One region of the Paenibacillus sp. FSL K6-1330 genome, then DNA from elsewhere that is predicted to be linked to it. Evidence: riboswitches for the same ligand, from Rfam matches in the RefSeq annotation. Region 1 holds a riboswitch; each other region holds the start of a gene.
The links. Region 1 has a riboswitch for cobalamin ahead of NYE54_RS03580 (ribonucleoside-diphosphate reductase subunit alpha). Riboswitches for the same ligand answer to the same signal wherever they lie in the genome.

Region 1 (10,373 bases):
CTTTCTGGGAATCGTTGCCTACCACACCAATGGTCTGGCTGCTCCCATCGGGATCCATTTTGCTACGAACATTTTTAATACATCCATTTGGGGGTATGGGTCTTCGACATTGGAAAACATGGGGCTGCAAAGCATTGTATACCGCCACACGCTAGATATGCCGTTTGCATTCTTTGGGATTTTTGCTATCGTTATCTCATATGGTGCTTTTCAATTTTTCAAGTATAAAAGGAACCGTTCATAAGGTTCCGGGAGGAGCTTTATGACCAGAAGACGATTGCCGGCAGAAGAAGCAAAAACGATTATTTTAAACCATGCCAAGTTGTTATTTATCGAAAAAGGTTATGATCGAGCTACAATGGACGACTTATGTGCATCGACACAGATGAGTAAAGGCAATTTGTATCATCATTTTAAAAATAAAGAGGTACTCTTTCTCCAATTGCTTACCCAGCATGCCGAAGACATGTCACAAAAGTGGCTTCGTTCGGCCGAGCAATCCACGTCTCCCAGCGAACAGTTGCTTGAAATGGCTGATTTATTCGGACGAGATTGTGAAAGTCCCTTAATCCAAGCACTCGAAGAGTATGCTAAAACACTTTCAAGCGAATCCGAAGCATTGGCTACATTGAGAGAGATCACAGAAGTAGCCTATCGTGCGATTAGACAAGTGCTGCAAAAAGGGATCGAGCAAGGCGTTTTTATTAATGAAGATATCGAAACGTTGAGTTTTGGTGTGATGTCCACATTAGCTGGAGCAACGCAGCTCTGCCTAACGATGCCAAAATTAAGCGGGGACGAATATGCAGCCCTGCATGTCAATGCGATCAAGCTGCTTTTAAAGGGAATATCGATTGATGATCCCAACTGAAAAAAGAGAACACACTTGCTGAAAAATATTCATTGCTCGGACATCGATGGTTGATAGATGTGCATCGTAGGCTTTCTTTACCCATGCGATCTACTAGGCACTTCCCCCATCGATCCGGGTACAGCTTTTTTAGCAGCCTTCGGCTCTGCCTGGCGAATTCATCCGGAGTGGTGTCTTCAATGACGTGGCTGTTTCTAAACCGGTCCTTTAATTGCCCACTCCTTTTTCTCCTGATGAAACTTCGTGAGATTCCAAGAAAAGCGCATGTTTTATGCTTGACGTAATGAAACGTAATAGTTATTATAGATCTGCAAAGTCCTTAATTGAGGTGATGTTGAATGAAGTACTCCAAGGCTACCGATTATGCCCTCCATACGATGCTATTTCTTACTGCGGCGACGCCCCAAAAACCAATAGGTGTACAGCAGTTGGCGGAGCGACAAAGTGTCTCTCCAACCTATTTGTCCAAAATACTGACCAAGTTGGTGAAGGCGGGCATGATTGAATCGATAACGGGGGTGAATGGCGGCTATCGACTCAAACGAAATTGGGAAAATATTTCGTTCCTAGATATTATTCATGCAATTGAAGGTTCGGCTTCCTTGTTCGATTGCAGTTTCGAACATGGACCAGGATGCCCGATTCAAAAGGTGGTGTTATCGGCAGAAGAGAAGATGGAAGAACAGTTGAGAAATCAGAAAATGTCGGATCTTGTGCGGGAACATAATATAGTCATATGACACTTCTTTTTTTAAAGTCAATTAGTGACAACAAGTGTCTTTAAAATCTACAATATCGATTTATAACTAACCGGGGTGGCTGTCCTACATGAGCCGCGATTTGGATCAAGAAGCGGCCGTGCCGCCGGATGTGTCTGCCGATCGCATCATGAAACTTGTGATGGACCAAAAGGCGTACCTTGGCGAACAGCATGAAGGACAAGAGTGACCCTGGCAAACGGGAAGGAGAGGAGACCATGAATATGAAAGCAATTGCGCTTGGACAATACGAGGGAGCGAAATATCATCCTTTTACGAATATTGATCACGAATTACAAACCATATTTGAACATATGGACATGGACGTTGAATGTACGGATGATTACGCCGTGCTTCAGGAGGATAAGCTGGAGGGCTATGATCTGTTTATATCGTACGCGGATTTTTCGGATCTGGAGATACCCGAAGATCAGGCACAAGCGCTCATATCCTATGTGAGAAACGGCGGAGGACTGCTAGTTATCCACAACGGTATCTCGCTGCAGCAAAGCAAAGAGCTGGAAAAGTTAATCGGCGGCAGGGTTACGGGACATCCGGAATATACGTCACTGCCAGTTCGATATAATCAAGGGAGTCACCCTATTGTGGAGAACTTAAGCGATTTTACGATAGATGAAGAACCGTTTCGGTTCGAGCTGAGTCCGCATGAATCGGCGGTTATACTTGCCGAATATGTGCATGATGGCCAGCGGTGGCCTGCTGCGTGGGCACACACATATGGCTCTGGCCGCGTGGTATATCTGATGCCGGGGCATCATCTTCCATCTTTCCAGGTAGAATCCGTGCGTAAGCTGATTCGGAATAGCGGAATGTGGGCTGCACGGGGGAGAGTAGAGTAGAGATTCGACACACTAATTTTATATAAACGTGCACCACTATTAAAGTGGTATTTTTTTATTGCGCCACGCATGGCGATTAACTAGGTGGTGAAATCCACAATTTAACCCATACGTATCTTATCATCAAAAGGGGAGCGAGAAGATGGATGTATTCGAAAGCCAGTATGAATTGATCCAACGTACAAGGGAATCATTATTTAGTTATTGCGAAACTATGTCCCCCACAGATTATGTTAAAGAAGTTGAAACCTTAGGCGGAGTTTCTATTCGCAGTCTGCATGCTCATGTAGCCGATTGTTATAGGGTATGGTTGGGGAGTCGTGCCCTTGGTCAATCACTTCCCAAAATAAAACCAGAATTCGTTGACAATGTACAGGAAATGCGTGAAGTTTTTAAGAAAACGGATGCCCTGGTTCATGAATTTCTGAATGAATTTAAAAACAAATGGGACCCTACCATTCCAGCATCCTGGCAGAGTAGCAGCGTAGAGTTAACCGAATTATGGCTTTTTACGCACACCATCACCCACGAATTTCATCATAGGGGGCAAATTGTAAAAATGGGCAGGCAACTCGGGTATATCCCGCCGAAAATGAACCTCGTTAAACCTTAGTGATCGTCATAGAAATACTTTCGGAAATGAAATCGAAAAAAATATTACTTTTAAGATGCCCGATTCAAAAGGTGGTGTTATCGGCAGAAGAAGAGATGGAAGAACAGTCGAGAAATCAGAAAATGACTGATCTTGTGTGAGAAATGAATATAGTTACATAACAAGCAATTCTTTTTTTAACTAATTAAAGACAACTGATATCTTTAAAGTCTATAATATTGGATTATTACGAGGAGAGTGGAGAATATGCAAGCAGCGACGCTAGAAGCACAGCATAATGCGGTGCAAAAATATAAAGTTATTCCAATCATGGTTTCCTTACTATTAAGCGGATTTATTGGGATGTTTAACGAGACAGCTTTAAACGTAGTGCTCAGCGATTTAATCAACCAGTTTCATATCACCGCCGCAACGGCCCAATGGCTGACAACAGGTTACTTACTGACCCTCGGCATATTGGTTCCGATATCCGGGTTGTTTCTCCAATGGTTTTCAACCAGACAATTGTTCACGGCTTCGCTCTTATTGGCTTTACTCGGCACAGCGGTGGCGACCGTTTCCCCAGGATTTGAGTTGCTCATGATTGCACGGGTCATTCAAGCTGCGGGCGTAGCAGTCATCCTGCCGCTGATGTTTCACACAGTGCTTGTCATTGTTCCACCTGAGAGGCGGGGGACGACCTACGGGCTGATCGGGCTTGTCCTTGTGGTTGCGCCTGCTGTCGGCCCTACCCTTTCCGGTCTGTTGATGGAGCAGCTTAGCTGGAACTGGATTTTCGGATTGACCCTTCCCGTTTTGGCGTTTTCTCTTCTGTTTGGAATGCGATATATGCAAAATATATCGACGATTACCAAGCCGAAAATAGATAGCTATTCGCTTATCTTATCCACGCTTGGCTTCGGCGGAATTGTATTTGCTTTTAGCAGTGCAGGGGAAGGAGAAGGAGGATTTGGAGCGCCCAAGGTCGTGATTCCGATGATTGTCGGCATATTGGCGATTTTGATATTTGCGGTACGGCAATTGCGAACGAAGCAGCCGATGATGGATTTGAGGGCATTCAAACAGCCTATGTTTACGGTTGGCACTGTTATGCTTATGATTGCCGTAATGGTGATGATGGCAGCCATGATTATGTTGCCCTTGTATTTGATCAGAGGCCTCGGCCTTAACGCTTTTTCGGCCGGACTTGTTTTGTTGACCGGGGGGATTGTGAACGCGATCACGCAACCGATTATGGGCAGAATATTCGATAAATTTGGGCCGAGATGGGTTGTTCCCGCGGGTATGGCCTTGATATCCGTCGTTCTCTGGTTTCTCTCAGGAATTACGACAACGACGACAATAACCCAAATCATTGTGCTTCACACCTTTTTGATGATCGGGATCTCCATGGTCTGGATGCCTTCGCAGGCGAATGGACTGAACCAATTGCCTCCTTCACTTTACCCGCACGGTAGCGCAATTATGAATACGGTCCAGCAGGTAGCGGGTGCGATCGGCATAGCGGTTGCGGTAAGTATCATGTCTGTGGGCATGAGCAGCTTTCTGAAGCAAACGGCAGACCAGGCGGACCCTGCTAACGCCGCGCTTGCTTTGACAGAAGGGATACAACATGTTTTTGATATTGCTGTTGTCGTTGCGATTGCAGGTTTCATCTTTTCTCTTTTCATGAAGCGTGTTCACATATTGGAGCAGAAATAATCCTCAATATTTGAAATTTGAAAATCAACCAGCGCGGCCAGCAGTTTCAGCGGGACGGAACCGATCACGTTCAGAAATGTCACCTTCATAAATGATGACACATTATTGTATTACATTTTATTGTAGGCGATCATATGATATAAAAAACCTCCGAGATCCCTGGTAAGGGAATCCCGGAGGTTTGTGTATTTGGAGAGGTTTTTATAGATCGTCAAAACCGTTGTCGTCGCCAACTTTGCCGTAGTTACGGGATTTAGCTTCGAAGAAGTCGGTCTTCGTCGCGTTAAGGGCTTCATCGGAGAAAGGCTTGATCCATGGCATGCAGTTAACGTCCACACCTTCGTAAGCTTTTTCCAGACCCATCATGGTGATGCGACGGTTCGCGATGTACTTGATGTAATCGCCCAATTCGTTCAGATCGATGCCGCGCACATTGCTGAGCGTGTAGTGGGCCCAGTTGGTTTCGAGCTCGACGGCACGGTCAATGGTGCGGTACAGGTAGTCGATGTTCTCTTTGGAGTTCAGCTCAGGGAAATCCTTGAGCAGCTGCTTGAACACTTCGGCGAAGAAGTAGCAGTGCTGGTTCTCATCACGCTGAATATAGGAGATCATCTGGCTGGTTGCCATCATCTTCTGGTCACGAGCGAGGTTGTAGAAGAAGGCAAATGTACTGTAGAAGAAGATGCCTTCCAGGATCAGGTCCGCGACCATCGCTTCGAAGAAGGATTGCGGCGACGGATTGTCACGGAAGTTCTGGTAAATGTTCGAGATGAACTGGTTGCGTTCCAGAAGTACCGGGTCATGCTTCCAGTATTCGAAGATGTCCTTCTGCTCTTGCTCCGATACGATGGAGGATAGCACGTAGGAATAGGATTGGTTGTGAACCACCTCTTGCTGACCGATGATAGCGGAGATGGCTTCGAGTGACGAATCAGTGAAGTAACGCTTCACGTCGCTGACAAACATCGTCTGCATGGAATCCAGAACAGCGAGCAGGGAGATGTTGATCTTGAAGGTACGCTGCTCTTCAGGGTCCAGGCGCGGGAACTGCTGCGCATCCTTGGACATCGGAATCTCGTCCGCGATCCAGTGGTTCAGCAGCAGGACTTTGTACAGCTTATACATATGAGGCATCCGAATGTCGTTCCAGTTCAAGATCCCGGAGCATTCACCTTCAATGACGCGAGTGGAGCGGTTGGGTGCTTCGGTATTAAATATCTTTTGCATTTGCATGCCGATTTTCTCTCCTTGTATATCATAGTAGGGCGGAAGGTTGAAGGGATCTGCTAGCCTATTCGAGGGACGGGTATCCACTCTCCAGCCGCTGTTGTCCGCCCTTTGCTTGAATGTATTTTTAAGGTTGCAAAGGGCTCCCAAAGGCGGACGTAAACTCTTCCGATTGGATACCCTTACCCTTGTAGTCTTTTATTAGAAAGCATATTCAACATTGCTTACAGCCGTTCGATGTGAGCCAAACATGCAGCGACTCCCAAAGGGAGAGCGATCCCAGCAGGCAGTAACTCACCAATCGCACGAAGTAACTCACAGTCTCTGCGCCGCATGAGAAGCGATTCCCAAGGGGAGAGCGATCCCAGCAGGCAGTAACTCACCAATCGCACGAAGTAACTCAATGGTCCCTGCGCCGCATGAGAAGCGATTCCCAAGGGGAGAGCGATCCCAGCAGGCAGTAACTCACCAATCGCACGAAGTAACTCATTAGCTTCCGCACTAAATTCCAGCGTTCCCGAAGGGAGAAAGCGTTCCTAGCCACTAAAGTAACGTAGAAGCGCCTCATTCAGAACCTAAGCACCTTGCGGGTGTCCAGAGGGCAGAGCCCTTGGGGCCCTCCCTTGGAAGGGAGGGTTTGGGTGGGTTCGAAATTAAAGGTTAGCTTGCACACGACTCGCACTCTTCAATCGTCAGCGCACGGCTGCGTACATAATAAGTGGACTTGATGCCGGCTTTCCAGGCATGCAGGTGCAGCTCCAGGAATTCCGAAGCCCGGATATCAGGGCGGACGTACAGGTTAAAGCTTTGCGCTTGGTCAACGTGACGCTGACGGGCGGCAGCCATTTTGATGGACCAATGCTGGTCAATCAAGAAAGCCGTTTTATAGTACCAGATCGTTTTTTCGGACAGATCCGGAGCCGGGTTAGCCACTTTGTAAGTGGTTTTTTCTTCATAAGACAGAAGTTCGTACAATGGATCGATGCTCGCTGTGGAACCCGCGATGATCGATGTGGAGCCGTTCGGCGCGATGGCAAACAGCCATGCGTTACGGACCCCGCTTTCTTGTACTTCTTGCTGCAATTCGCGCCATTGTTCGGTGGTTACGAACTTGCCTTCATGCTCGCCGTCGGTGTAACCGCGGAACGTGAAGTACTCGCCGCTCTCCCAGTCGGAGCCTTTGAATTTCGGATAGTGGCCTTTTTCCTTGGCCAACTCCATGCTGGATTTAACGAGCAGGTAGTTGATGTGCTCATACAGATTGTCGTTATATGCAACGGCTTCGTCGGATTCCCAGCGGATACCTTCCAGCGCCAGCAAGTGATGCAGACCGAAGGTGCCGAGACCGACCGCACGGTATTGGCTGTTGGTATATTGAGCTTGCAGAACTTCAATATTGTTAATGTCGATAACGTTATCCAGCATGCGAACCTGGATCGGAACGAGACGCTCCAGCACACCAGCAGGTACAGCACGAGCCAAGTGGATGGAGTTCAGGTTGCAGACAACGAAATCGCCAGGGATTTTGGAAATTACGATCCGGGTTTGGCCGTCTTTCGTAACCAGCTCCTCCTGCTCAACAACTGTCGGAGATTGGTTCTGCATGATCTCCGTGCACAGGTTGGAAGAGTAGATCATGCCATGCGCAGAGTTCGGGTTCGCACGGTTGACCGTGTCGCGGTAGAACATGTACGGTGTACCCGTTTCAAGCTGGGATTTCATGATGCGCTTCATAATGTCGATAGCTTGTACCGTAATGCGCGGCAGCAGCGGGCTCGCCACGGCTTCAGCATACTTTTGACGGAATTCGCCTTCGCCTTGTCCTTGATCATAGAAGTCTTCCAGGCCCAGCGGACGGCCGTTCTCGTCTTTCCAGCCCATGATTTTCTTCACTTCATGCGGACAGAACAGGCTCCACTCTTCACGTGCTTCTACAGCTTCCATGAACAGGTCAGGCAGACATACGCCGTGGAACACGTCATGTGCTCTCATGCGCTCGTCACCATTGTTCAGCTTCAGATCCAGGAAGGACAGAATGTCTTTGTGGAACACATCCAGGTAAACCGCGATAGCACCTTTACGAGTTCCCAATTGGTCAACGCTAACAGCGGTGTTGTTCAACTGGCGAATCCAAGGGATAACGCCGGAGCTGGTGTTCTTGTGACCGCGGATGTCAGAGCCGCGTGCACGGACTTTACCGAGGTACACCCCGATGCCGCCGCCCATTTTGCTGAGACGGGCGATATCCGTATTGGAATCGAAGATTCCTTCCAGGGAGTCGTCCACGGTATCGATGAAGCAGCTGGAAAGCTGGCCGGCTACTTTTTTACCTGCGTTAGACATGGTCGGCGTAGCGGCCGTCATATACAGGTTACTCATGGCCCAGTAGGCTTCTTTGACAAGGTCAAGACGCTTGTCAGCTGGCTCGTTGTGCATGAGGAACATCGCGATGACCATGTACCGTTCTTGCGGAAGTTCCATGACGCGACCGTCAAAGTCGTTTGCCAGGTAACGCTCAGCCAGTGTCAACAGCCCGATGTAATCAAACAGCAGGTCGCGGCTTGGATCGATGCATTCGCCGAGTTCTTCGATTTGTTCTTTGGTGTAGCTGGTCAGAAGATCCTCGCGATAAATGCCTTTCTGTACAAGCTCTGTAATGAGCGGGTAGAAGGCACCGTATGGTTCTTCCGGGTATGCTTTGTATCGGCGGTTGGTGGCCGCTTTTTTATATAAAGAGGTCAGAAACGAACGCGCAGCTGCAAACTTCCAATCCGGCTCCTCTTTGGTTACAAGCTCAAGGGCGGACATCGTGAAGGCGTTGCTGATTTCTTCGCCGGTAACTTGCTCACCGCGCAATTTGGCATTGACGCCGCGAAGCAGGCGCTCTTTATCGAGCATGTCCAATCCTTTTAGAGTCCGGTCGGCATAGACGGAGAGACGAATTTCATCAAAGGCGAGCTGACGGTTGTTCGGTTTAACTACGAGCTGGGGCATGAATAAATTCCTCGCTTTCTTCGGGGGAAATATGAAAAAGGACATCAAAAAAACATTTTCTAAAACCCGCGGGCAGGCTTGAAAATGTCCGTGCGCTGTGATTCGAAAATGACGTTTGCCATAAGCCCATGAATGGGCATGATGTTATGTACAGACGCAAGCTTAACGAACACTTACCTAAAACCCCGTAGGTTGGTGTCTGCTGCATATAGGCAGGTCTCCTGACTTGAGCTACTTCCCTCGGCATTGCCTCCCCTGAGACCTTGATCCGGTTCCTCGGTGGCATATGTCGTATGTGGATGGCTGATAGATCATAAACAGCCTTAGGCCCTTACAGTGGCGGGACCGTGATGGATTTACACCATGCTTCCCTATTAAGCCGGACTGCCTTATAGGTTGATCCGGCACCTACATACACTATATTTGGTTGTTGTTAATCTAATTTAACCCAATATATTGTGTTTGTAAACTATATTCTTAAAATTGAACGCAAAAAGAATTATAGCAAACGAGCGGCCATTGTGCCAGTTAAGAAACTGCCAAAAGGCCATAACATTTCCTGAATTGTGACCAAATGCGACCTTTTCTGCGCAGATACCACGTATATTATCGTTTTGACAAAATAGGATATATTCGTACGGACGAAATGAGGAAGATACACCATATCTTGTATGAAGTTACAGACAGACGGACTTTGATATGGAGGGTCAGAATTGATATGATAACTGTATCCGGGAGTTTAACATTCCATATAAATGAGATGCAACGAGGGAGGTATTCAAGATGGCTATAGCGGAGGTAACGGTGATTCCGATCGGAACCGCAACAACGAGCTTGAGTTCTTATGTTGCCGAGATGCAGCGTATATTGAAACAACAGGATGGAATATCCTATGAGCTAACTTCGATGAGCACCATCATCGAGGGAGAGCTTAACATGATCTGGCGGGCGATTGAGGCTTTGCATGAAGCGCCTTTTCTGTCCGGTGCGAAGCGTGTATCGACTTCCGTGAAGATCGACGACCGCAGGGATCAAGTCTCCTCGAGCAAACAGAAGATCCAGTCCGTGCAGGAGAAGTTAGGCGGGTAATACCGCCAGTTACGGAGGATATTTCCGTAAGAATAGGACTTGCATTTTGCTGCTGAAGTATTATAATAATTTTTGTTGTTTCGTGAGGAATATCATCGAACCACATTTGCTGGTGTAGCTCAGGGGTAGAGCAACGCACTCGTAATGCGTAGGTCGGGGGTTCAATTCCCTTCACCAGCATCTTTACAAAGTCAATAATGGCGCGGTTTTCCGAGTTTTTTCGGAATCGCGCCATTATTGTTTAATAACCTACACATCTA
Region 2 (10,373 bases), 2.2 Mb from region 1:
GGCGATCCCGACGAATGCCGAGAAAATGACGACCGCAATCGTCGAAGTTCTTCGTGCTCCCGTCATGTCGGCAAACGGATTGCTCGGAATGAAATCCAGGATCTGCTGCGGCAGCGTACGGCCCTCAACATCCCCGAGCCGTTCTTGCAGCAGTGCACCCTGCTGCTCCTCCGCGGCACCGCCTTGGATATTGACGGCGGACAAATCGAAGGCCAACGCGGTCGTAATTCCGACAGCAGCGGCTACGGCTGTCGTCAGAAGCAGCACCGTAATGATAAGCCCGCTCATTTTGCCCAGATTCTTTCCGCCCTTCAGCTTCATGATGGCCGATATGATCGACACCATGATCAGCGGAATGACCATCATTTGCAGCAGCCTAACGTAGCCGTAACCTATCAGATTAAACCAATCGGTGGATTTCACCACCACATCGGAGGTCGAAGTATAGATGAGCTGCAGTGCCACTCCGAACAACACACCCAGTCCAAGTCCGGCAAATACGCGTTTGGTAAACGAGTAATGCTTTCTTTGCATCCAGTACAAAATACCGACCAGCAGAATCAGAACAAGGACATTGATGATAACCCAAAGCGTTTCCATCCTAATGATTCCTCCCATTCTTTAGATAAGGATATAGGTGCTCCATCCTCATGTCATAAGTGCGCTAGTATGTATTCATATCCATTACAGCCCACTCTAAACATATCATTACCCGATTGAGAAAATTCCTGCCCAAAATCGTTGTGTTCTCATCGATGCGGATTATGTCGACTATGTTGATCGGATTACCACTGATATCGCTCTACTATCATATCATGTAAACTTCAAAAGGAGAACCACAAATATTAACACAACCGTTTCAATTAGTTCATTGAGGGCTCCGTAAGTATCCCCTGTCAGTCCTCCAAGTCTTTGGGTCATCCGTTCTGCCGTCAAACTGCCAGCGGCCCAGGCTATGAATGGTATGACAAGGATTCCTCCGATTCCAATCATCCCAAGATTAGTCTCGCCTGCCGTGATCCATAGCAAACCTACAATAACTAGCGTTAACAGGACAGCCATTACGCCTGCCAGCGATCTCCTGCCGGCGGTCAATCCATGAAATAGAGCGGCAAGCCCCTCACTTCCCCGTGCCATCGGCCAGCGATACATCGCATGGACCATAAACCAGCGGCTCCAAACCGGAGCGAGCACCAGCAGCCATGCCTCTTGTTTCCATGCCCCGGCTGACAAATCCCATATAGACATGATCAAGGAAGCTTTCAAAAGGAGCAGCAGCATACACGCCATGACCCCCATTGCACCTACACGGCTATCCTTCATGATTTCCAGCATCTTCTCACGCGACCGATGGCTAAGCAGCGCATCAGCACTATCCATCCAACCATCGAGGTGCAGCCCTCCCGTCAGCGCAACCCATACAACCAGCAGGATGACGGCAGCGGGAAAGGAAGGCAGCACAAAGCTTACGCCCAGTCCCAATCCGACAACGATCATACCAATAACCGCACCCACTAATGGATAAAAAACGACGCTCCGTTGTTGCACTTCCGGCGTAAACGGAATTTCCCTCCGCACCGGCAGCCTCGATAGAAATTGAAAAGCGGCCGCAGCCGCTTCGATTATCTTGCTCATATGAGATACTCCTTGCTCTTGATTTCTATCGGAATTCCCGCAGTCACCAAAAATACTTCATCACATATCTGAGCCAGTCTCTGATTCATGATCCCTGCCCAGTCCCGATATATTCGGCCTAGCGGATATTCCGGAACAATCCCCGACCCCACTTCATTTGTTACCAGAATGACCGTTCCCGGATAACCCTGTACCGCTCTTGCGAGCCTGCCGATTTGAAGTCCCAGCCGTTCTTCCATTGCAGCACTTCCTTCAGGCTCAGCTTGCAGCAGCACATTCGTAAGCCACAGTGTCAGGCAGTCCACTACCACCGCAGGAGCATTAGGTTGCGATTGGCCCAGCGTATCCAGCAGTTCCGGGAGGGCGACAGGCTCCTCGACTGTCTCCCAACCGTAGGCCGAATCATGCCGACGGTCTTGATGAATTCGGATCCGTTCCCTCATCTCATCGTCATAGGCTTGCGCAGTCGCCACATACGTTCCGGACTCCGAGCGCTTCATGCACAACTTCTCCGCGAATGAGCTCTTTCCGCTTCTGGCCCCACCCGTGACCAACACGCTTCCACGATGGTTCATACGGCCCCTCCGCTGATTCCGGCGCTCTCAAACGTCGCCATCTCATGCATGATCCGGCACGCCGCCTCGACCAGATGCAGGCACAGTACTCCGCCTGTACCCTCGCCAAGACGCATGTCCATTTGCAGCATCGGATGCAGCCCCAGCTCTTTCAACAGAAGCACATGCGCCTGTTCATGCGAAACATGAGAGGCAATCATATAGGAGAGGGCGTCCGGGCAGATGCATTTGGCAACCAGCGCCGCCGCACTGGATATGAAGCCGTCAATGATAACGGGACAACCGTGGGCAGCCGCACCCAGGATAAGTCCAGCCAACCCGCCAATCTCGTATCCTCCAACTTTGGCGAGCACGTCGATGGGATCATCGGCATGAGGTCTATTAACTTGTATAGCCTGTTCCACAACTCGAATCTTATGTAGCAGCCGTTCATCGGTTACGCCCGTTCCCCTTCCCACGACTTCAGATGGCTGATTGCCGGACAGAACGGAGAAGATCGCTGCACTCGGTGTCGTGTTCCCAATGCCCATCTCCCCGGTCACGAACATTTGCGTTCCTTGCGACACCAACTCGGCGGCTACCTCTGCACCGGTTACAATGGACTGCAGTGCCGCTGCCTTTGTCATCGCGGGCCCTTTGGCCATATTGGCAGTTCCTCTGCCAACGTTCCGCGACTTCAGCTTCTCATCCTTCAGCTCGATCGCGACACCGATGTCCACACAATGCACGTCCGCCCCCGCCTGACGCGCCAGCACATTCACAGCCGCCCCTCCATTCAGGAAGTTCATGACCATCTGGGGCGTTACCTCAGCCGGAAATGCACTGACTCCTTCTTCACAGACTCCATGATCACCAGCCATGACAACGACGGATTTTTTGGTGAACGACGGCTTCACATTCCCTGTAATTCCCGCTAATTGGATCGCTAGCGCCTCCAGCTTACCCAGACTGCCCGGAGGCTTCGTCAGCGTGTCCAAATAAGCGGCTGTTTCGTTCTGAACCTCGACATTCAGCGGTTTAATGTTAGCAATGATGTGATTTAAACGATTAACGATTGTATTCGTCAATGAAACGACCTCCTTGTATCTTGTTCCTAAATCTTACATCCTAAAGCGGAATATGCGACAACATCGGTCAGGACCACGTGCTATTCGCCGTTAACAGCACCTGCGGAGCACCATTCTCGGGATGGGCCACAATCGAGGGCTCCACCCGGAAAATTTGACGTATATACGCCGCTGTCAAAACTTCTTCCGGCTTGCCAACCCCGGCGATCTTTCCCTGATCAAGCACCAGCAGTTTATCGCAAAATTGGGCCGCCAGATTCAAATCATGCAGTACGCTGATCACCGTAATCCCGGACGAGTTCCGCCACTCCGCCACCATATCCATGAACTGAAGCTGATAGTGGATATCCAGATAGGTCGTCGGTTCATCCAGCATCAGCAGCGAAGGCTCCTGGACCATCACCTTGCCGAGCGCGACACGCTGGCGTTGACCGCCGCTTAACTCGGTAAGCCGCCGTTCTTCCAGACCATTCAGATCCAGCTTTCGGATAATGGCCTCAATAAGCGGGGCTGCATCCTTATCTTCACGGCCAAGCCAGTTCAGGAAGGGGAACCTTCCCATCTCCAACACTTCCCGGACGGTAAAATCGGTAGGATCAAGCCCTTCCTGCTGAAGCACCGCCACGATCCGGGCCAGCGTCTTACGAGTATAGTGTGCAAGCGCCTTGCCCCGAAGCGTCACACTTCCTTGCGTAGGATTCTCCACACCGGATAACAGCTGCATGAGGGTGGATTTACCGCTTCCGTTCGGACCGATGATCCCCCACCATTCCCCTTCGGCAATGTGAAGGTCCACGCCTTCAAGAATCGGCACCTTGCCATATGCTTTGCCAAGTCCTTGAGCTGTAATCATGATAGACCCTCCCTGCGCCGTTTTTTGTTCCGGTATAGCAAATACGCAAAGAATGGAGCGCCTATGAATGCCGTAACCACACCAAGCGGTATTTCCGTTGGTGCCAGCACGGACCGTGCCGCCGTATCGCACCAGACCATGAATATCGCGCCGCCCAGAGCCGACAGTGGAACAATGACGCGGTAATCGGAGCCGGTGATCAACCGGATCATATGCGGTACCACAAGTCCCACGAATCCAATCACGCCGGATACCGACACGGCTGCGGCGGCGAGCAGGGTAGCAACGATGAGCACGCTGGTCTTCAACCGATCCACATTCAAGCCCATATGGGCGGCCTGCCGTTCCCCCAGCGACAAAATATTAAGCGCCCGCGACCTGCTCCATAAGTAGATAAAACCTGCGATAAAATACGGGAAAAGGATGGCCGTATACGACCATCCACGCATGCTCAGGCTCCCCATCGTCCAGTACAGGATCTGGTTTACCGTATCTTTGGACATGACCGTCAGAAAGGAAACGACGGCGCCCAGAAACGACTGCATCACCACGCCGGACAGAATGAGCCCGTGGATCGGCAGTTTTCCTTGGTCCCTCGCCAGCAGCAGAACGGCCCATAAGGTGCCTGCTCCGGTCAGAAACGCTACAAGCGGCAGCGTGTAACCTCCGGCAAAGGAATATTCCATCCCGAAAAAAATCAGGGATGCTGCGCCAAGCGCAGCACCCGAGGATACACCAAGCGTAAACGGATCCGCCAGCGGATTGCGCAATACCCCTTGAAAGGCGGCTCCGGCGACGGCCAGGGAGGCTCCTACGAGCATCCCCAGCAATATGCGCGGCAATCTCACCTTCATTAAGATTTGCTCGGATGAAGCTTCCCAGCCCGGAACGATGGAATCGCCGATTCCCGGCAGCCGGTGCAGCAGCATCGCCCCAATCTCTCTCACAGGCAGGTGCACGGAGCCGATTCCGAGACTGACAACCAAGGTTAACAGTAATAGGATGATGCCGGCCGCACCGAATCCTGCAAGTTTTTTACTCATGGATTCATCAGTTCCGGATAAACGGCCTTCGCCACTTCCACCAACCCTTGCGTCACACGGGGACCAGGACGGCTGAGCAGGTTCGCATCCACGGATATGACCTGATCGTTCTTGATGGCTTCGATCTGATCCCAGCCGCCGCGCTCCTTAATCAGCTGATCCAATGTTTTCTTGGTTGCTTCATCAACCACATCGTCCGTGTACAGAATGACGTCGGGGTTCGCAGCAATAATATTTTCCTCACTGATTTCGAACCAGCCTTCCGCATCGCCGGCTGCGTTGACGCCGCCAGCTAAGGTGATGATCTCATCCATAAACTCGCCCTTGCCGACGGTCCATCCCGGAGAGAATTCCACATACACTTTCTTCTTGTCTTCATCCTTCACGGCTTTCACGGCTTCCGTAACGGTAGCCAATTCCTGCTTCATCTGATCCACGACCGCTTTCGCCTCCGCTTGACGGTCCGTAATTTGTCCGATCAGTTCGATGTTCTCCATCACGGCATCAATGGTTTTCAGATCATTGACGAACAGGGTAACGCCAAGCTCACGCAATTTCTCGGCATTCTGAGCATTCATCGAAGCCGCAAATACCACATCGGCATCGGCTGCAATAATAGCCTCTTCATTCACTTGGAACCCGCCCAATTTAGGCTTAGATTTGGCCGCTTCCGGATAATCGTCATTATCGGACACGCCAACGATTTCCTCATCCAGGCCCAAAGCGAACAGTTTTTCCGTCTCGGACGGTGTCAGGGATGCAATTTTGGCCGGAGCTTTCTCAAACGTCATTTCAACCCCGGTTGAATCCTTAACGGTCAGCGGATACGTCGTTTTAAGCTCTTCGCCGGAATCCGCCGGAGCTTCGTTATTCTGCTCTTCCTGCTGTGCAGGCTGCGTTGTATCCTTCGGCGCCGCTTCTTTGTCTCCACAGCCAATCAAGGCCAGAGCCATCAGTATGGCTACTAGAAGTACGGACCATGTTTTGTTTAATGCTTTCATCTCTTAAAATCCCCCTATGCATAATTGAGAACCTGGCGCTTTCGAGTTTACATTCCTTCGACCGATCCTTACCGGGAGAAAAACATCAATCGTCATACTCCAAAGAAAAGCAAAAATCCCTGACTCCTCGTAAACAAGGACTCAGGGATTACGTTTTAACATAAGGACATCTGGATAACCGTTCACAGATAGCGCCTTAAACTTCCGCCCACACATGCTGCATGGGTCCGGCAAACGTAATCCTCTCCTCGAAGGACCGTCATTCATTCGCCGAGGGCAGGTCTCCTGACTTGCAGGCTGTAACGACTTCTCCGCCTTCCCAAGCGCTATGGCTCAGTGGCATATGAAGAAGTCCCTGCTTCACAGTGGCGGGACCGTGCCGGACTTGCACCGGCTTCCCTATTAACCCGGCAGAAGGCAACAACGCCTTCTGTCCGGGACCCTCGCAAATAATATGAATTTATGTATGTTAGGCCAAGCATGGTTTCTCTGCCCAAAATTATAGGCGATAAACCTTCCTCTTACAACCGAAAGAATCGGTCATTTCAAATGCCTTATGATACGGATTTATCCCGTTATCGCCCATTCCGCACCGATATCATACGATTTCATTTATTCGCTTAACCGCACGCCTTCCCAGCGGTCTCCATCCCATGTCAATTGCAGCTTGAGCTCCTCGCCCGGTGACACTTGCGTTTCCCAGAATTCCGTATGCGGAAGGGTAGCTGCCGCGATCTGCCGGATGACGCCCCCATGGGTGACCACAAGCACATCCAACTCAGCCCTCTGTGTCCCAGAACCATAACCGGCTCGCTCTGCCTCTGCCTCTGCCTCTGCCTCTGCCTCTGCCTCTGCCTCTGCCTCTGCCTCTGCCTCTGCCTCTGCCTCTGCCTCTGCCTCTGCCTCTGCCTCTGCCTCTGCCTCTGCCTCTGCCTCTGCCTCTGCCTCTGCCTCTGCCTCTGCCTCTGCCTGCACAAGGGTATCCGGATCTTCCTCCACATGCAACAGTTCCTTCAAATCCAAATACAATCCGGTCAAGAATGCCTGAATCCGGGAACAGAACGCTTCCCAGCTCTCCCCATTTGGCGGCGTAACTTCTGCGGGGTTATCAATCCAGCGCCGATAGGAGATATCCGACTTCAAGTCCTCGTAGATGTTCCCTTCCCAAGCCCCGAAATCGAGCTCACGCAGCCGCGGATCATACTCGACACCTGGAATAAACCTGCCTGGATCTTCATCATCAGGAATAGCGGACATTGTTGAGTCCGATAAGATAACATTCAGCGTCTGCCTGCATCGAAGGAGATCACTGCAATAGATCCGGACGAACTGCTTGGTACAAAACCTTTCCAGCAGCGGGAGGAGCTGCTGTCTTCCTTCCACCAGAATCCCCTGATCCTCGTGACCGAGATAACGGCGCTCCTCGTTCCACAACGTGCGGCCATGACGGACCAAATGCAGGGTAATCCTCATATCCATAAGCTTCCTCCTGCTGCGGTCACAAGTCCGAGCACCACGGTACCCAGTAACGTAAACAATACTGATACGCCCAGCAGCAGACGATTTGTCACCTGAATATCCTCCGCTTCAAGCGGTCGTTCGGGATCCCCCATGTAAGCCCGGAACGAGATCACGCCTTGATAGGAATTCTCGCCTCCCAGACGAATGCCCAGCGCACCAGCTACAGCCGATTCCGGGAAGCCGCTATTCGGACTGGGGTGCTTTCGCGCATCCCTTCTGACCATCTTGATCGCTTTTTTCCATTGCAGCGAAAACATCGCAGCCACTATGGTCAACAGTCCTGCGGTCAGGCGTGCCGGTATCCAATTGGCGATATCGTCCAGCCTTGCGGATGCCCAGCCGATATGCTGGTATTTGTCGTTTTTATAACCGACCATGGAGTCGAGCGTGTTCACGGCCCGGTAGGCCATCGCCAGCGGCGCTCCCCCGATCAGGGCAAAAAACAGCGGAGCGATGACCGCATCCACGATATTCTCCGCAACCGTCTCCACCGTTCCCCGTACGATCTCCGGCTCATCCAGATGGCCGGTGTCTCGCCCGACAACCATGCTGAGCGCGCGCCTGGCCTCCGTGATATGGTCGGAGCGAAGATGGCCGTAGACCTCCAATCCTGCTTCACGCAGTCCCTTGATGGCAATCGTAGTCGCAATAAGCACGATCTCCACTCCCCACGCAAGCCAAGGATGAATCGCTGCACATAACAAGAGGAGCAGCCACGCCAGCACGAAGGAGCCACCGGCCACGATCACCGGCAGCAGAATGCCCGTCCACTTCAGGCTCTGAGCGGAAGTCGCCCAATGGCGTATCCAGCCTTCAACCCGGCGGATGGCTTTCCCCATGCCAATGACGGGATGGGGGAGCCATCTCGGATCTCCAATCAGCAGGTCCAGTACGACCGCTGCCCAAATGACCCACACGACGGTCATATCCGGTCCTCTCTTTCGGAGACAATGCTTTCCGTAACACTCTCGTAGACAAGGCGGCCGATCATGCCGCCCAGATCGGTTGCGGTTCCGGCATAATGGTGGTTCACGCCATACGCTGCATTGCCGCTGACCCCAAGGACCATCGCGTCCGTCGTCGTTCCGGTCGCGACGGCTCCGGTTTCATGATCCTTCACCCCCAGATCATGTAGCGCCGCGGCTTTCGCTTCCGTCGCCGTCAGCATGGCGTTCACCATACAAGCCGGCGTCATCATCCCATCCACCATCAGCATGATATTAATCGTGCCCGGCTGGTAAGCGGCAAAGGTCGTACGGCTCGACCCAGCGCGGGCTGCATTGCCCACGCCGGCGGTGGTGCAGCACAGGATGGAAGCCTGTTCACTCTGCTCTTCCTGGATGGAGGCATACTTCAGTTTTACCGCGGTCATCAATCCAGCTGTAGATTCAGCCGGATAACCGTGAGCAGCTATAAAGTTAGACATATCGTTCACGGGGGCGCTGCAATCATAATGCTTGTCCACATAACGATTCACGATATGATCCAAGCTTACGAATCCGCCGCCGTATATGGCGCTGCTAATGGACTCAGCTGGCTCCGGAAGCGATATCCGGATATGAGGCTGTTCCAGCTCTGATTCGAGGGACACCACCGCTCCCGGCCACGCATTCGAACGATATAGGTGATTCTTGCCTTTCAGAAAAGGTACTGCCATGTTTCTCTCTCCCTGCTCTCTATGATCTAAATCTGCTTGATCCCCAGCTTCATTGGTATGTGCCGTTTAATACCCTTAAGTTGCGTCTTCAGAAGAAATGCCAAGAACCTCCGCCATAATGGCAAGCAGCCTGTCGTTATCCGCGGCATGTTTAACGGCTAGCCGGATATGACACTCCCCAAGGCCCGGGTACATGGCGCAGCTGCGGACAAGCACGCCGCGTCTTCCCATCTCCGACTGAAACATCTCGGCACGCCATGGCCGCGGAAGCTCCATGAGTAGAAAATTAGCCTCGCCCGGCGTAACGTCCAGCCCCAATGCTCGTAAACCTTGTATGAGCTTCTGACGCTCTGCGCGAATCAATTGCAGCGTATTCTGCTCGTAGTCCCTGCCGCTGCCAAGACAAGCCTCGCCCGCAAGCAGCGCCAGTCCATTGACACTCCACGTCACCTGCTTGCCTGCCATCTTGCGTATCACATCGGGATGCGCGGCCGTATACCCGAGCCGCAGGCCCGGAATCGCATAAAACTTGGTCATCGATCTGACAATCACGGTTCGAGGATAGTCATGAAGCTCTGGCATCAGGGTCTGTCTGTCTCCCAGCGGAATAAAGTCGATAAAGGCTTCATCCAGCACCAGCCAGGTCCCTTCTTGCTCTGCGCATGCCGCTATTTCGCGGATATCCTCAAGGCTGTACTGAACCCCATTTGGATTGTTGGGCTGTCCCAAAAACACGAGATCCGTGCAAGCTATCAGCTCCATCACATCCGCCTTGTCTGCTCTCCAGTCCCTCTCCGGATGTCCGCACACGGAGCGGATGTCCGAACCAAATTTTAAGGACAACTCCCGGTATTCGGAAAAACACGGGTCAACCACGCCCACAGTCCCTGGCGATAGCCCCATCAACAACAGCGCCATGCACTCTGCCGCTCCGTTGCCGACAAGGATTCGCTGGGGATCGGTGCCTAGCTCTGCTGCGAGCAGCTCCTTGAACTTGCGGTGTCCCGGATCCGGATAACGA
Region 3 (10,373 bases), 3.0 Mb from region 1:
AAGACAGGATATACTATCGGGGCTCAGTTTTTTCATTTTTTAAGGCTGAGCCCCGCCATGTATCTAACGCTTTTACTCTAGGGAAGAAAACACGATATAGTGAAGGGCTCAAGATTGTCCGTATCTTATATCGTGATCTTTTTTGGGAGCCTTAGTCAAGAATACGATGCAAGTGACCAAAATAACAGCTAGTGCGATCCACTGCGAAGTAGCGAGGGCACCGAACTGTCCTCGGATGATATCGCCTCTGAAAAATTCGATAATAAATCTCCCTGAACTATAAAAAATGAGATATAGACCTGCTATTAGGCCGTTAGGCCTTTTTCTTCTTGCAATGTAGATTAATATAAAAAAAATGGAAAAGCTGAGTAAGCTCTCTAATATTTGTGTAGGAATGAGTTTGACATCATTCGGGGCAAGCTCGGATTCGTGAAACGTAATTCCAAACCAACCATCCGTTTCTTCACCATAACAGCAGCCGGCGAGAAGGCAGCCAATTCTTCCAAAGCCTTGCGCTAATGCAAGGGAGGGTACAAAAAGGTCAAGATATTTTAGAAAGTTTATCTTTTTCTTCTTACTATAGACATAACCAACCCCAATTCCCCCGATAATTCCACCGTATACCACAAATCCTTCCGAAAAATTCAGAACCAATGAAGGATCATGGATGATATTATTTATTTGGGTTATCCAAAACAAAAGCTTAGCTCCGATCAATCCGCCTAATAAGCTCCAGAAAGTTAGAGAGGAAACATGAGAAAGTTCCAGTTGCCTAGGTGCGGTTCTATTAACAACGATCTTGTAAGCGGTAAGGATTCCGATTGCGATCATCAATCCATATCCATAAATGGTCACAGGTCCGATACGAATGAGTTCATTGTGCATATGTTCATACCCCCCTCATAGATTCCCGGATAAAATATTCTGTTTATGCTCGGTGTGATCAAACTACATGATGTAGTATAATAATTCAAAAAAAGGGATTACGAATCCCCGGTCAACATAAAGAGTAGCAAAATGGAGCAGGATCTCAGAAAAGGCTTCAGCAGGGCTAGCGGAACATTCACCCCTCTGTCAGGCTCAAGAACCTGCATGACCCGGTATTGCAATGTCGTATCCGTAAAATGAACGGCAGCCTCATAACGCCGAAGCTTACCAAGTTGGGCTAATTTTAATAAGACACTGCCTAAATACAGCTCCGTGCCCATCTTTCGGATGGCGAATCGGTCAGCAAACAGCTCTTGCCACGTCTGATAGTACCGAAGAATCGGTTTAACGATTGGTAAATAACCAAAGGCGTCTGCCAGCAGGGTCGAAAAGAACGATTTTAAACCATCATGATTGCGACAGTGATATCGTTCATGCAGTAAAATTGCCTTTACTTCCTTGTCATTAAACATCTCTAAAACCGTAGTGGACACGACAATTTTCGGTCGCAGAAGACTAATTGTCAGAGCCACAAAGGCATTGTCCTGTACAACGATGATTTCCGTTCCCCAGCCGCGGTACTTGTAATTCAGGCGCTTGGATAATTTATCGTGCCTGTTGGCACGGAAGTGCTTTAACCATTTATGCGATAAAACCAATTGCCGGGTACTTCGCCAAATGAGCTGAACAATTGTATATACAATGACAATGTCGATTAAGGCGTAATTCAGAACGGGACCTTGAAATATTCCGCTTCGGACCTGGTAGGTAATGAATATTCCCATATGTACGATAACAACAGAAACGAATACGATCATCAGTGCATAGGTACATCTTAGCCGTGTGGTGGGATTCATTGCTTTTTCCCGTGTCTGATATCGTTTAATTTACGCTCCAGCTTTGCGATCACCTCGGGATCGACATCATCCAGCGCATCGATCATATGGTTCACGACCAAGCTCCCATACTCTTGAATGAGTCCCTGCGACACTTCCTTTGTCTGTTCGGTGAGAAATTGCTCCCTTGACTGCAGCGGACTGAACTTGGCTGCCCGTGTCCGGCCGGTTCCCGTCATCGTCTTTGTCAGCAGGCCTTTATCCAGAAGACGATTCATGACGGTCATCACCGTATTGATCGAGATCGGACTCTCCTGATTCAGGATCGACTGGACTTCCTTGATACTAAGCGCTTCCGAAGACCAGAGAATATCCATAATTCGAGACTCCAGTGGTCCAAAAAATCGATTCAGGCCTTCACCATCGATATTCATTTTTTTAATCTTCATTCCTATTCCACCTCATACTACATATCGTAGTATGGTTGTGGATAAAAGTCAACTTCCTTCAGCCAGTGCCTAGCCTGGGGGACCATGGAGTGTCCCGGTACATGCGAAGCGTCAGTGGCAAAAGGTTTTTTGCCGTGCAGTCGAGAATGAAGAATATAGCAATTGAATTATAAATCAAGAATAAACGGATTATTCGGGAGGAAGATAGCGTGAGCGATAGATTTGAGTTAAAACACGTAGGAATAGAAGATCCTTCAGAGGAAACCGGCATGTCTGGGTTTGGGTATCTTGCGTTGTTCGAATGTGAAGTTGAATATCGTTTTAGCACGGAAGACATGAGTGTGGAAGAAGCGGAAATTTACATACAAGATCTGTTGAATCAGCTGCCGGATGAAAACATAAACGAAATATGCAAGAAAGCATGCGCGTGGAAAAATCTCAAAATGTCTAGCGATACGGCTGATTATTCTCCCGGCTTAGAGGGAGTGTATGGAGAGGATATTTTGAAGTTTATGTCCGTAGGGGAAGTTGACCTTTATCGAAATCCTTGTGATCGAAACGATAATACATTCGGAGCAATCTTGGGTGGAGGTACAGCGTGGGACTCCGAAAATGGTATGGAAATTCTGATACGGGGCAGTAAGGTTCTTGAGGTGCGCGAGTATTTAGGCTACGGCGCATATGCTATTTGGAGCGAAACCGACGAAATTGAGTGAGAAAGCGATATGAATCGGCCAATCAGTGATGTTTAAATCGTCCTGTACATCCTGTACTATCCAACGCAAAAAATGAATAAGGAAAGGAGCATAACTAATTGCTAGAGCTCTCAAGACAAGCTGTTTTCATTGACAGGGACGGAACACTTGGAGGAACCGATCGGGTTGTTTTGCCCAGTGAATTTGAGCTATTTCCACAAGTACAGGATTCGATTCGTTCACTCAGAGCCGCAGGCATGCTTGTTTGTTCATTTACGAATCAACCTGGAATTGCTCGTGGCGAAGTAACACAGGACGAATTCGAATCGGAATTATTAGCCTTTGGTTTTGATAAGATCTATCTTTGTGCTCATGAGCATGGAGCGGGTTGTCCGTGTAGAAAGCCATCCGCAGGGATGCTGATGAAAGCCGCGGAAGAAAATAATTTGGACTTAGGGGAGTGCTTTGTCATAGGGGATAGATGGACGGATATGGTTGCTGCCAAAGAAGCCGGTTGTAAGAAAGTGCTAGTGAAGACGGGAGCTGGCCTCAAAGAACTGGAAAAATATAATAACAACGAGTATTTCGGCAAATGGAAAGAAGCGTATCCTGATTTTATCGCGACAGACTTTAATGAAGCCGTTACATGGATATTAGGAAGAGGCTATAAAGGGAGGGTTCTCCATGGATTTGAGTGAAAGAAAACAGTGGAATGAAAATCACAAAAAGCTAACCCAGATAATTCTGGATCCGGCTAAGCATCAAAGTGCGGTTGACCTATTCTTACAGCAGCATCGCTTGTTACATTCATCAAGAATGAGCCATTCACCCATTGCGACCCTTGAGGATGAGTTAGTTAAAGATCTACAAGAGGAAACATTCCGCCAATATCCAGTTAAGGCTCCTGATACAAAAAACTCAATAATATGGCATATGTGGCATATCACGCGTATTGAAGACATGACGATGAGCGTGCTCGTAAATAACGATGTCCAAGTATTGCATTCAGGTCAATGGAACAAGAAACTCCACATTGATGATGTTCATTCTGGAAATGAAATGACGGAAGCAGAAATCGCTAATTTGAGTGCGGCTCTTGATATTGGTTCTTTATTAGCTTATCGAAGTGAAGTTGGGCGAAACACTCGTGAAGTCATATCCCGTTTATTGCCAGGCGACTTTAAGCAAAAAGTTGAAGCGGCAAGAATTCATGAACTTAAAGTACAGCATGCGGTTAAGGAAGAAGCATCGTGAGTCCAAATAGTGAGGCCGGGATGCTATTTATTTTTACAAGGGAGGTTGTGTTAGGATGTTGTACGATTTGCCAGGCGAAGAGAATATGTCAACGATCGTGGGAATGTTATATAGCGCTGTCAGAGAGAACAGCCAACGGCTAAAGTCCATATCAGAGGGCATGGCCCAAGAGGAAATAGACTTCAAGGGACCTTGTGACAATTTCAATAGTGCCGCTCAGTTAATAAAACATATCATGTACGTCGACCTGAACTGGGTATATAGGATTAAAGGTGAGGCGCTTCCCCAGTCATTCATAGATGAATACGGCCCAATGATCGATGAACATAACAGGCTGCCGATGGTCAAAGGAATGTCTCTGGACACGCTTATATCTAAATATGAAGTTGTACTCAGTATGTTGAAGGATGTATGTACGCAGTTAACGGATGCCGATCTGGATCGCATCGTTACATTCGGACACGAGAATGAAAAGCAAGCCACCATCCGGTGGGGTTTATGGCATATGGCCGACCATAACCGTTATCATCAAGCCCATATTAATCAGCTTAGAAAGTGGTACTCTGAGCAGAAGAAGACATGGATCATGAATAAATGAATGGGAAAACCATTTCCTTGTTTGTCTTTCTGAGACAATTCACCGTATCTACGCTGCAGCGTTCGTCCCTTGGTCTGCCCGAGGCATTTTATTTTATTTGAGTTTCATTCGGTCAATCATTTTTTTAAGGTTTATATCGCCAAACGCGTCGTTTGTGCTATAATGATGTCGAATGGGCAACTATTCGCGTCATGTACAATAGAAAAAGTTATAGGTAATGGAAGTTTGGTGCAAATCCAACACGGTCCCGCCACTGTGATAGACCGAATGATCGGTCTTAAGTCAGGTCTTTTGCCTAATAACTTTGGAGAGACCAGTCATTTCGAGGCGAAAATGGCTGGTTTACAAGTCTAGTGACGTTTCTCGCCTCGCTAGGCTTTTTTTAATTGCAGCAGAGGCTGCCGACGATGTTGTCGGCCACAGCCGGGTGTTCGCCGCCGAATATATACAATGAGGTATAGCTCGCAAACGGGGAGATTCTTCAAGGACGAAGAAGCACGTGCACTATGGGGTGCATATCCCTTTTTTTTATTGATAGAGGCTGTTCCCAAAGTCCGCTTTTGATGACCGACCTTTTTGAACAGGCACTTATAAAATCGTGCCGTTAATGTGTCTGATCTAAGGACAAGTTCCGGAAGCGGTTGACGAAGATCGGAATGACGGTGTACAGTATATATGCAAAACTAAATGATAAGAAGCTGCACAATGGCGTGCATACATGATAACAAGCAAAGAGGCTTTTGAAGGGGATTTCCCTTTGAATGGCCTCTTTTTTTGTTGCAATTACTTCTTGGAGGTGCTTTACATGGATAAACTTTCGATTAAAGCCGACCTCTATATGGGGCAAGGCGCGATGGATCGTCTAACAGAGTGGCAAAACAAACGTATGTTCATCGTCACAGATCCATTTATGGTGAAGTCGGGCATGATTAACATGGTGTTTGATCGCCTGCACAGCAGTAACGAGCAATATGTTTTCAGCAATATCGTGCCTGATCCGCCGATTGAAGTCGTCACGGAAGGTGTCGAGGCGCTCTGTGCGTTCAACACCGATCTAATCATTGCCATTGGCGGCGGTTCTGCCATTGATGCCGCTAAAGCGATGAAGCTGTTTACGAAAAAGCTGCTTGACCAGCGAGATATCCCGTTCATTGCAATCCCGACGACAAGCGGGACGGGTTCTGAAGTTACGTCATTCTCCGTTATCAGCGACAAAGAAAAAAACATCAAATATCCGCTTGTATCCGATGACATGCTGCCGCAAGAAGCGATTCTCGATCCTGAGCTCGTCAAAAGCGTGCCGGACTTCATTACGGCCGATACCGGACTGGATGTGTTGACGCATGCCATTGAAGCCTATGTATCCACCAAATCCAATGATATCTCCGATGCACTGGCGGAGAAGGCAATGAAGCTGGTCTTTGCTTATTTGCCGCGAGCTTATAAGGACGGAAATGATCTTGAGGCGCGCGAAAAAATGCATAATGCATCCTGCATCGCGGGGATGGCGTTTAATATTGCGTCTCTGGGATTGAATCATGGGATCGCGCATGTGGCGGGAGCCAAATTCAAAATTGCCCACGGACGCATGAATGCGATTCTTCTTCCGCATGTCATCGAATTTAATGCCGATTACAAGCCGGGTTACGGCAAGGAAGAAAGCAATAGAGCGGCGGTTCGGTATGCCGAAATTTCCAAAAGCTTGGGGTTATCCGCACCCAATGCGAAGAGCGGCGTCCGTAGTCTCGTACAGGCAATCAAACTGCTGCAGAAGCAATTGAATATGCCGCAAACGCTGCGTGAATGCGGTGTGGATCAATCGCTGTTTGGAGAGATGAGAGAGTCGATCGCCGAAGGCGCGCTGAAAGACGGATGCACGGCAACAAATCCACGCGTTCCTACGGCAGAGGACGTGCTTCAAATTTTGAACAAAATGTTTCAATTCTAAGATCGAGTCGAAATTTGACGGATTTCGTATTGACATCGCTTGCAATATTCAAATATAGTGAAAGTAACACAATGGCGTGTTGCATACAAATCAAAGCAAAGTGGCTTCTTAAAAATTCCGCATGGACTTTTAAGGGGCTTTTATTGTTTTTTTGCAGGTTTTCTTATCAAAAGTAGACTTTTTGAACAACCTCTTTTAGTGTTTTCGATACGAGAGTGAGATGAGGAGTATGGAACAAGGAGCCGAGAAACAACGTGTGATTCAGGAGTATGTGCCTGGCAAACAGGTCACGCTCGCTCACATTATCGCGAACCCGAACCCGGACATTTACAAGAAGCTGGGACTCGGAAACGAAGCGCATCAGTCCATCGGCGTTATGACGATCACGCCAAGCGAAGCCTCCATCATTGCAGCGGATATCGCTACAAAGGCGGCTGGCGTACAAATCGGCTTTGTCGACCGTTTCAGCGGTTCACTCGTCATTACGGGCGATGTATCATCAGTAGAATCTGCGATCAGCGCAGTGCTGCATGGATTGCAGAATATATTGGGCTTCTCGGCAAATACGAATATTACGAGAACGTAGGAGAAGCTTATGATGAAGAAAATTATTTTTGCCGGAAGTACAGGATCGGGCAAAACCACGCTGTGCCAATGGCTGCACGGTGAGGAGATTGCCTATAAGAAAACGCAAGCCGTTGAAAATTTCGATCAGGCGATCGATACGCCGGGCGAATGCATCGAGAACCGGTATTTATACAAAATGCTGTTAGTATCCAGTGTAGATGCCGATGTCATTGGGCTGGTTCAGGATTGCACGAAAGAAGACAGCTATTTCCCGCCGGCTTTTGCAACGGTATTCGCCAAGCCGGTTATCGGAGTGGTAACGAAGGTGGAACTGGCCAAGTCGCAAGAAGAAATCGCGCAGGCCAGAGCGCATTTAATGGCGGCCGGCGTGGAGCGGATTTTTGAAGTCTCGACGATCGAGAACGTGGGAGTGGATGCTCTTCGGGATTATTTGAGGGCGTAAACGACTTGGATTCTAGTTCAAATGCAAGCGGGGCTTATCGATAGACAAGCGACAAGCAAATAACGACAGACAATGAGGTGCATGACGCATGAATGGAAAAATTGTAATAGTCGATGACGAACCTATTACAAGAATGGATATTCGTGAGATGCTAGAAGAGGCTAACTACAATGTAGTAGGCGAAGCTTCCGATGGCTTTGAAGCTATCGAATTATGCAAGAAGCATCTGCCTGACCTCGTCATCATGGATGTTCAAATGCCCATTTTGGATGGGCTCAAGGCGAGTAAAAGAATTCTTTCAGAACAGCTGGCGGGCGGGATCATCCTTTTGACCGCCTACAGCGACAAACAGACGATTGAAAAAGCATCTTCTGTCGGTGCGCTTGGTTACTTGGTAAAGCCGCTTGATGAAAAGTCGTTCATTCCTATGGTGGAAGTCACGATAGCCAGAGGCAAGGAATTCCGAAAGCTGGAACAAGATCTCTCAAAGCTGACGCAGAAGATGGAAGAACGCAAAGCGGTCGAGAAAGCGAAAGGCATATTGATGAGAGAAAATGGCTACACGGAAGAGGAAGCCTATCAAATCTTACGAAAACTCAGCATGGATCGGCGATGTCCTCTGATTGAAATTGCTAGTACCATCGTCATTTCCTATGATTGATTTCAAAGAACGGATCAGGCAGCTTTGCAGCCTTCACACCGGATTGTCGGAAGAGGATATAGTCCGGATCTGCGAAATAGCGGAGTCATTTCAAATGACCGAGGTAGAGGATGATGTGTTCATCGACGTATTGTCGAGCGTGGCAAGCGAAGCCATCGTGGTCTATCATCGTCGTCCATGTGAAGGCAAATCGGTATATTATTTTCCGGTTACGGGGGAGAAGGCGCTGCGCGAGAATGAACCTGGCGTCCTGCGGACGCTTGAAACAGGCATTATGTCGCAGGGGCTCGTCGCCAGGACGCAGGAGAATCATCTGGTTCGGCAAACGGTATATCCTATTAAAAATCAAAGCGGCGTCATTGCCGTTCTGATCTATGAAAAAGATGTCCGCGACAATATACAAGCCCACTTCAACAGGCAGAGAGCGTCATGCGAGGATGGGGAGATGTCCTCGATGCTGGGGGCTATGCTGCAGTTCAAGGATTCGATTATCAATCAATTGGAAGACGCCGTTCTGGTGTTCGATAAATATGGGTTTTTGAAGCTGAAAAATGAACAGGCGGACGTATATTACAGACAGCTTGGTTATTTGGAAGATATCCAAGGATTGCATTATGATAATTTGTCGCTTGATCAGACGATGTTCTCCGAGGTCATGAGCCAGCATTCATCTTCGCTATGTTGTCCGCTTACGGTGGAAGTGAAAGCCGCCGGACGTTACTATCAGGTGAAACGCTTGTTCATTGAGGAAAAGGATTTATGCGTAGGCGTTATTCTGCATGATATAACCGAGATTAGAAACAAGGAAGCTGAGATCGTTTCTAAATCGGTTGCCATCCGCGAAATTCATCACCGGGTAAAAAACAATTTGCAGATGGTAGCGTCTCTGCTGCGCATTCAGGGGCGGCAGTGCAAAAGCCCTGAGGCCAAGAAATGCCTTGATGACAGTGTCAGTCGCGTGCTCGCGATCGCCGCAACCCATGAATTGCTGTCGACGGAGATCGAAGCCGAAGTGGATCTCATGGATGTTATACGATTGATTGCATCCAATATCGAACGCTGTTTTGTTGATTGCCGCGCCGTCAAGGTGGAGATTGCTTCAGAGCAAAACATTTGCTTGGACAGTGATCGGACCGTAACTGTCGCGCTGATTGTAAGCGAACTGCTACATAACAGTTATGAACATGCGTTCGGCGATTGTTCGGAGGGAAGAATTTCCGTCAAGACAAAAGTAGAAGGCGAGCTGGTGACGGTCGTCGTGGCAGATGACGGAGCCGGGTTCGTTGTCGGGGAAACTTCGCATAAAAGCTTGGGGCTGACGATTGTCCGCAGCTATGTTAAAGACAAGCTGAAAGGTAAGCTTTCGATCGTATCCGGCGATACGGGCACAACAGTGACTTTTACGTTCAAAAAATAATATCATCGGACTACAAGGGCGTAGTCTTCGAAGCAATGAGGCTTAAAGTAAACCTTCCGGTATATCTGGAAGGTTGTGACTTTAAGCCTTTTTGCACTCTTCAAGTTGTAGTCCGAATGATAAGAAATCAAGCCAGGGGGTGAACAAAGTGGAAGAACAATTGCTCAGCGTTGGCATCGATATGGGAACTTCTACGACCCAACTGGTGCTGTCTAAGCTCCATATTCAAAACATGGCTTCTTCGTTTTCGGTGCCTCGCTTGGTTATTACGGACAAGGAAGTGGTCTATCGAAGCGACATTTGTTTTACACCCGTGTTGGAAGATAACCGGATCGATATGTTGAAGATTCAGTCCTTCGTGCAGGAGCAATACGAGAAGGCAGGCATCCGCAAGGATGAGATCCAGACAGGAGCGGTCATCATCACGGGTGAGACGGCACGCAAAGAGAATGCGAATGAAGTCGTGCTCTCGCTAAGCGGCTTTGCCGGTGATTTCGTCGTCGCAACCGCAGGGCCGGATCTGGAGAGCATTATTGCCGCCAAAGGCGCGGGTGCACA

Region 2: linked by a shared signal. The riboswitch ahead of NYE54_RS27475 (ABC transporter substrate-binding protein) and the one ahead of NYE54_RS03580 (ribonucleoside-diphosphate reductase subunit alpha) in region 1 are both predicted to bind cobalamin.
Region 3: linked by a shared signal. The riboswitch ahead of NYE54_RS23910 (1-propanol dehydrogenase PduQ) and the one ahead of NYE54_RS03580 (ribonucleoside-diphosphate reductase subunit alpha) in region 1 are both predicted to bind cobalamin.

What each region holds. Positions count from the first base shown of each region.
Region 1 covers NZ_CP150269.1:806,225-816,597, forward strand. Annotated here, with positions in the region: gene NYE54_RS03545 (CPBP family intramembrane glutamic endopeptidase) at 1-244, shown strand, start outside; gene NYE54_RS03550 (TetR/AcrR family transcriptional regulator) at 263-871, shown strand; gene NYE54_RS03555 (Rrf2 family transcriptional regulator) at 1,210-1,611, shown strand; gene NYE54_RS03560 (ThuA domain-containing protein) at 1,848-2,489, shown strand; gene NYE54_RS03565 (DinB family protein) at 2,632-3,102, shown strand; gene NYE54_RS03570 (MDR family MFS transporter) at 3,349-4,803, shown strand; gene NYE54_RS03575 (ribonucleotide-diphosphate reductase subunit beta) at 5,005-6,036, opposite strand; gene NYE54_RS03580 (ribonucleoside-diphosphate reductase subunit alpha) at 6,691-9,024, opposite strand; cobalamin riboswitch at 9,218-9,451, opposite strand; gene NYE54_RS03585 (MTH1187 family thiamine-binding protein) at 9,808-10,113, shown strand; tRNA gene NYE54_RS03590 (tRNA-Thr) at 10,222-10,293, shown strand.
Region 2 covers NZ_CP150269.1:6,034,202-6,044,574, forward strand. Annotated here, with positions in the region: gene NYE54_RS27445 (L-cystine transporter) at 1-600, opposite strand, end outside; gene cobS (adenosylcobinamide-GDP ribazoletransferase) at 814-1,635, opposite strand; gene cobU (bifunctional adenosylcobinamide kinase/adenosylcobinamide-phosphate guanylyltransferase) at 1,632-2,210, opposite strand; gene cobT (nicotinate-nucleotide--dimethylbenzimidazole phosphoribosyltransferase) at 2,207-3,277, opposite strand; gene NYE54_RS27465 (ABC transporter ATP-binding protein) at 3,345-4,130, opposite strand; gene NYE54_RS27470 (iron ABC transporter permease) at 4,127-5,173, opposite strand; gene NYE54_RS27475 (ABC transporter substrate-binding protein) at 5,170-6,174, opposite strand; cobalamin riboswitch at 6,432-6,634, opposite strand; gene NYE54_RS27480 (histidine phosphatase family protein) at 6,787-7,653, opposite strand; gene cbiB (adenosylcobinamide-phosphate synthase CbiB) at 7,644-8,621, opposite strand; gene NYE54_RS27490 (adenosylcobinamide amidohydrolase) at 8,618-9,352, opposite strand; gene cobD (threonine-phosphate decarboxylase CobD) at 9,428-10,373, opposite strand, start outside.
Region 3 covers NZ_CP150269.1:5,253,039-5,263,411, reverse strand. Annotated here, with positions in the region: gene NYE54_RS23945 (prolipoprotein diacylglyceryl transferase) at 109-885, opposite strand; gene NYE54_RS23940 (M56 family metallopeptidase) at 984-1,784, opposite strand; gene NYE54_RS23935 (BlaI/MecI/CopY family transcriptional regulator) at 1,781-2,212, opposite strand; gene NYE54_RS23930 (hypothetical protein) at 2,422-2,928, shown strand; gene NYE54_RS23925 (HAD-IIIA family hydrolase) at 3,027-3,605, shown strand; gene NYE54_RS23920 (DinB family protein) at 3,592-4,161, shown strand; gene NYE54_RS23915 (DinB family protein) at 4,217-4,759, shown strand; adenosylcobalamin (AdoCbl) riboswitch at 4,953-5,106, shown strand; gene NYE54_RS23910 (1-propanol dehydrogenase PduQ) at 5,565-6,707, shown strand; gene NYE54_RS23905 (BMC domain-containing protein) at 6,937-7,293, shown strand; gene NYE54_RS23900 (EutP/PduV family microcompartment system protein) at 7,306-7,737, shown strand; gene NYE54_RS23895 (ANTAR domain-containing response regulator) at 7,826-8,398, shown strand; gene NYE54_RS23890 (sensor histidine kinase) at 8,391-9,815, shown strand; gene eutA (ethanolamine ammonia-lyase reactivating factor EutA) at 9,964-10,373, shown strand, end outside.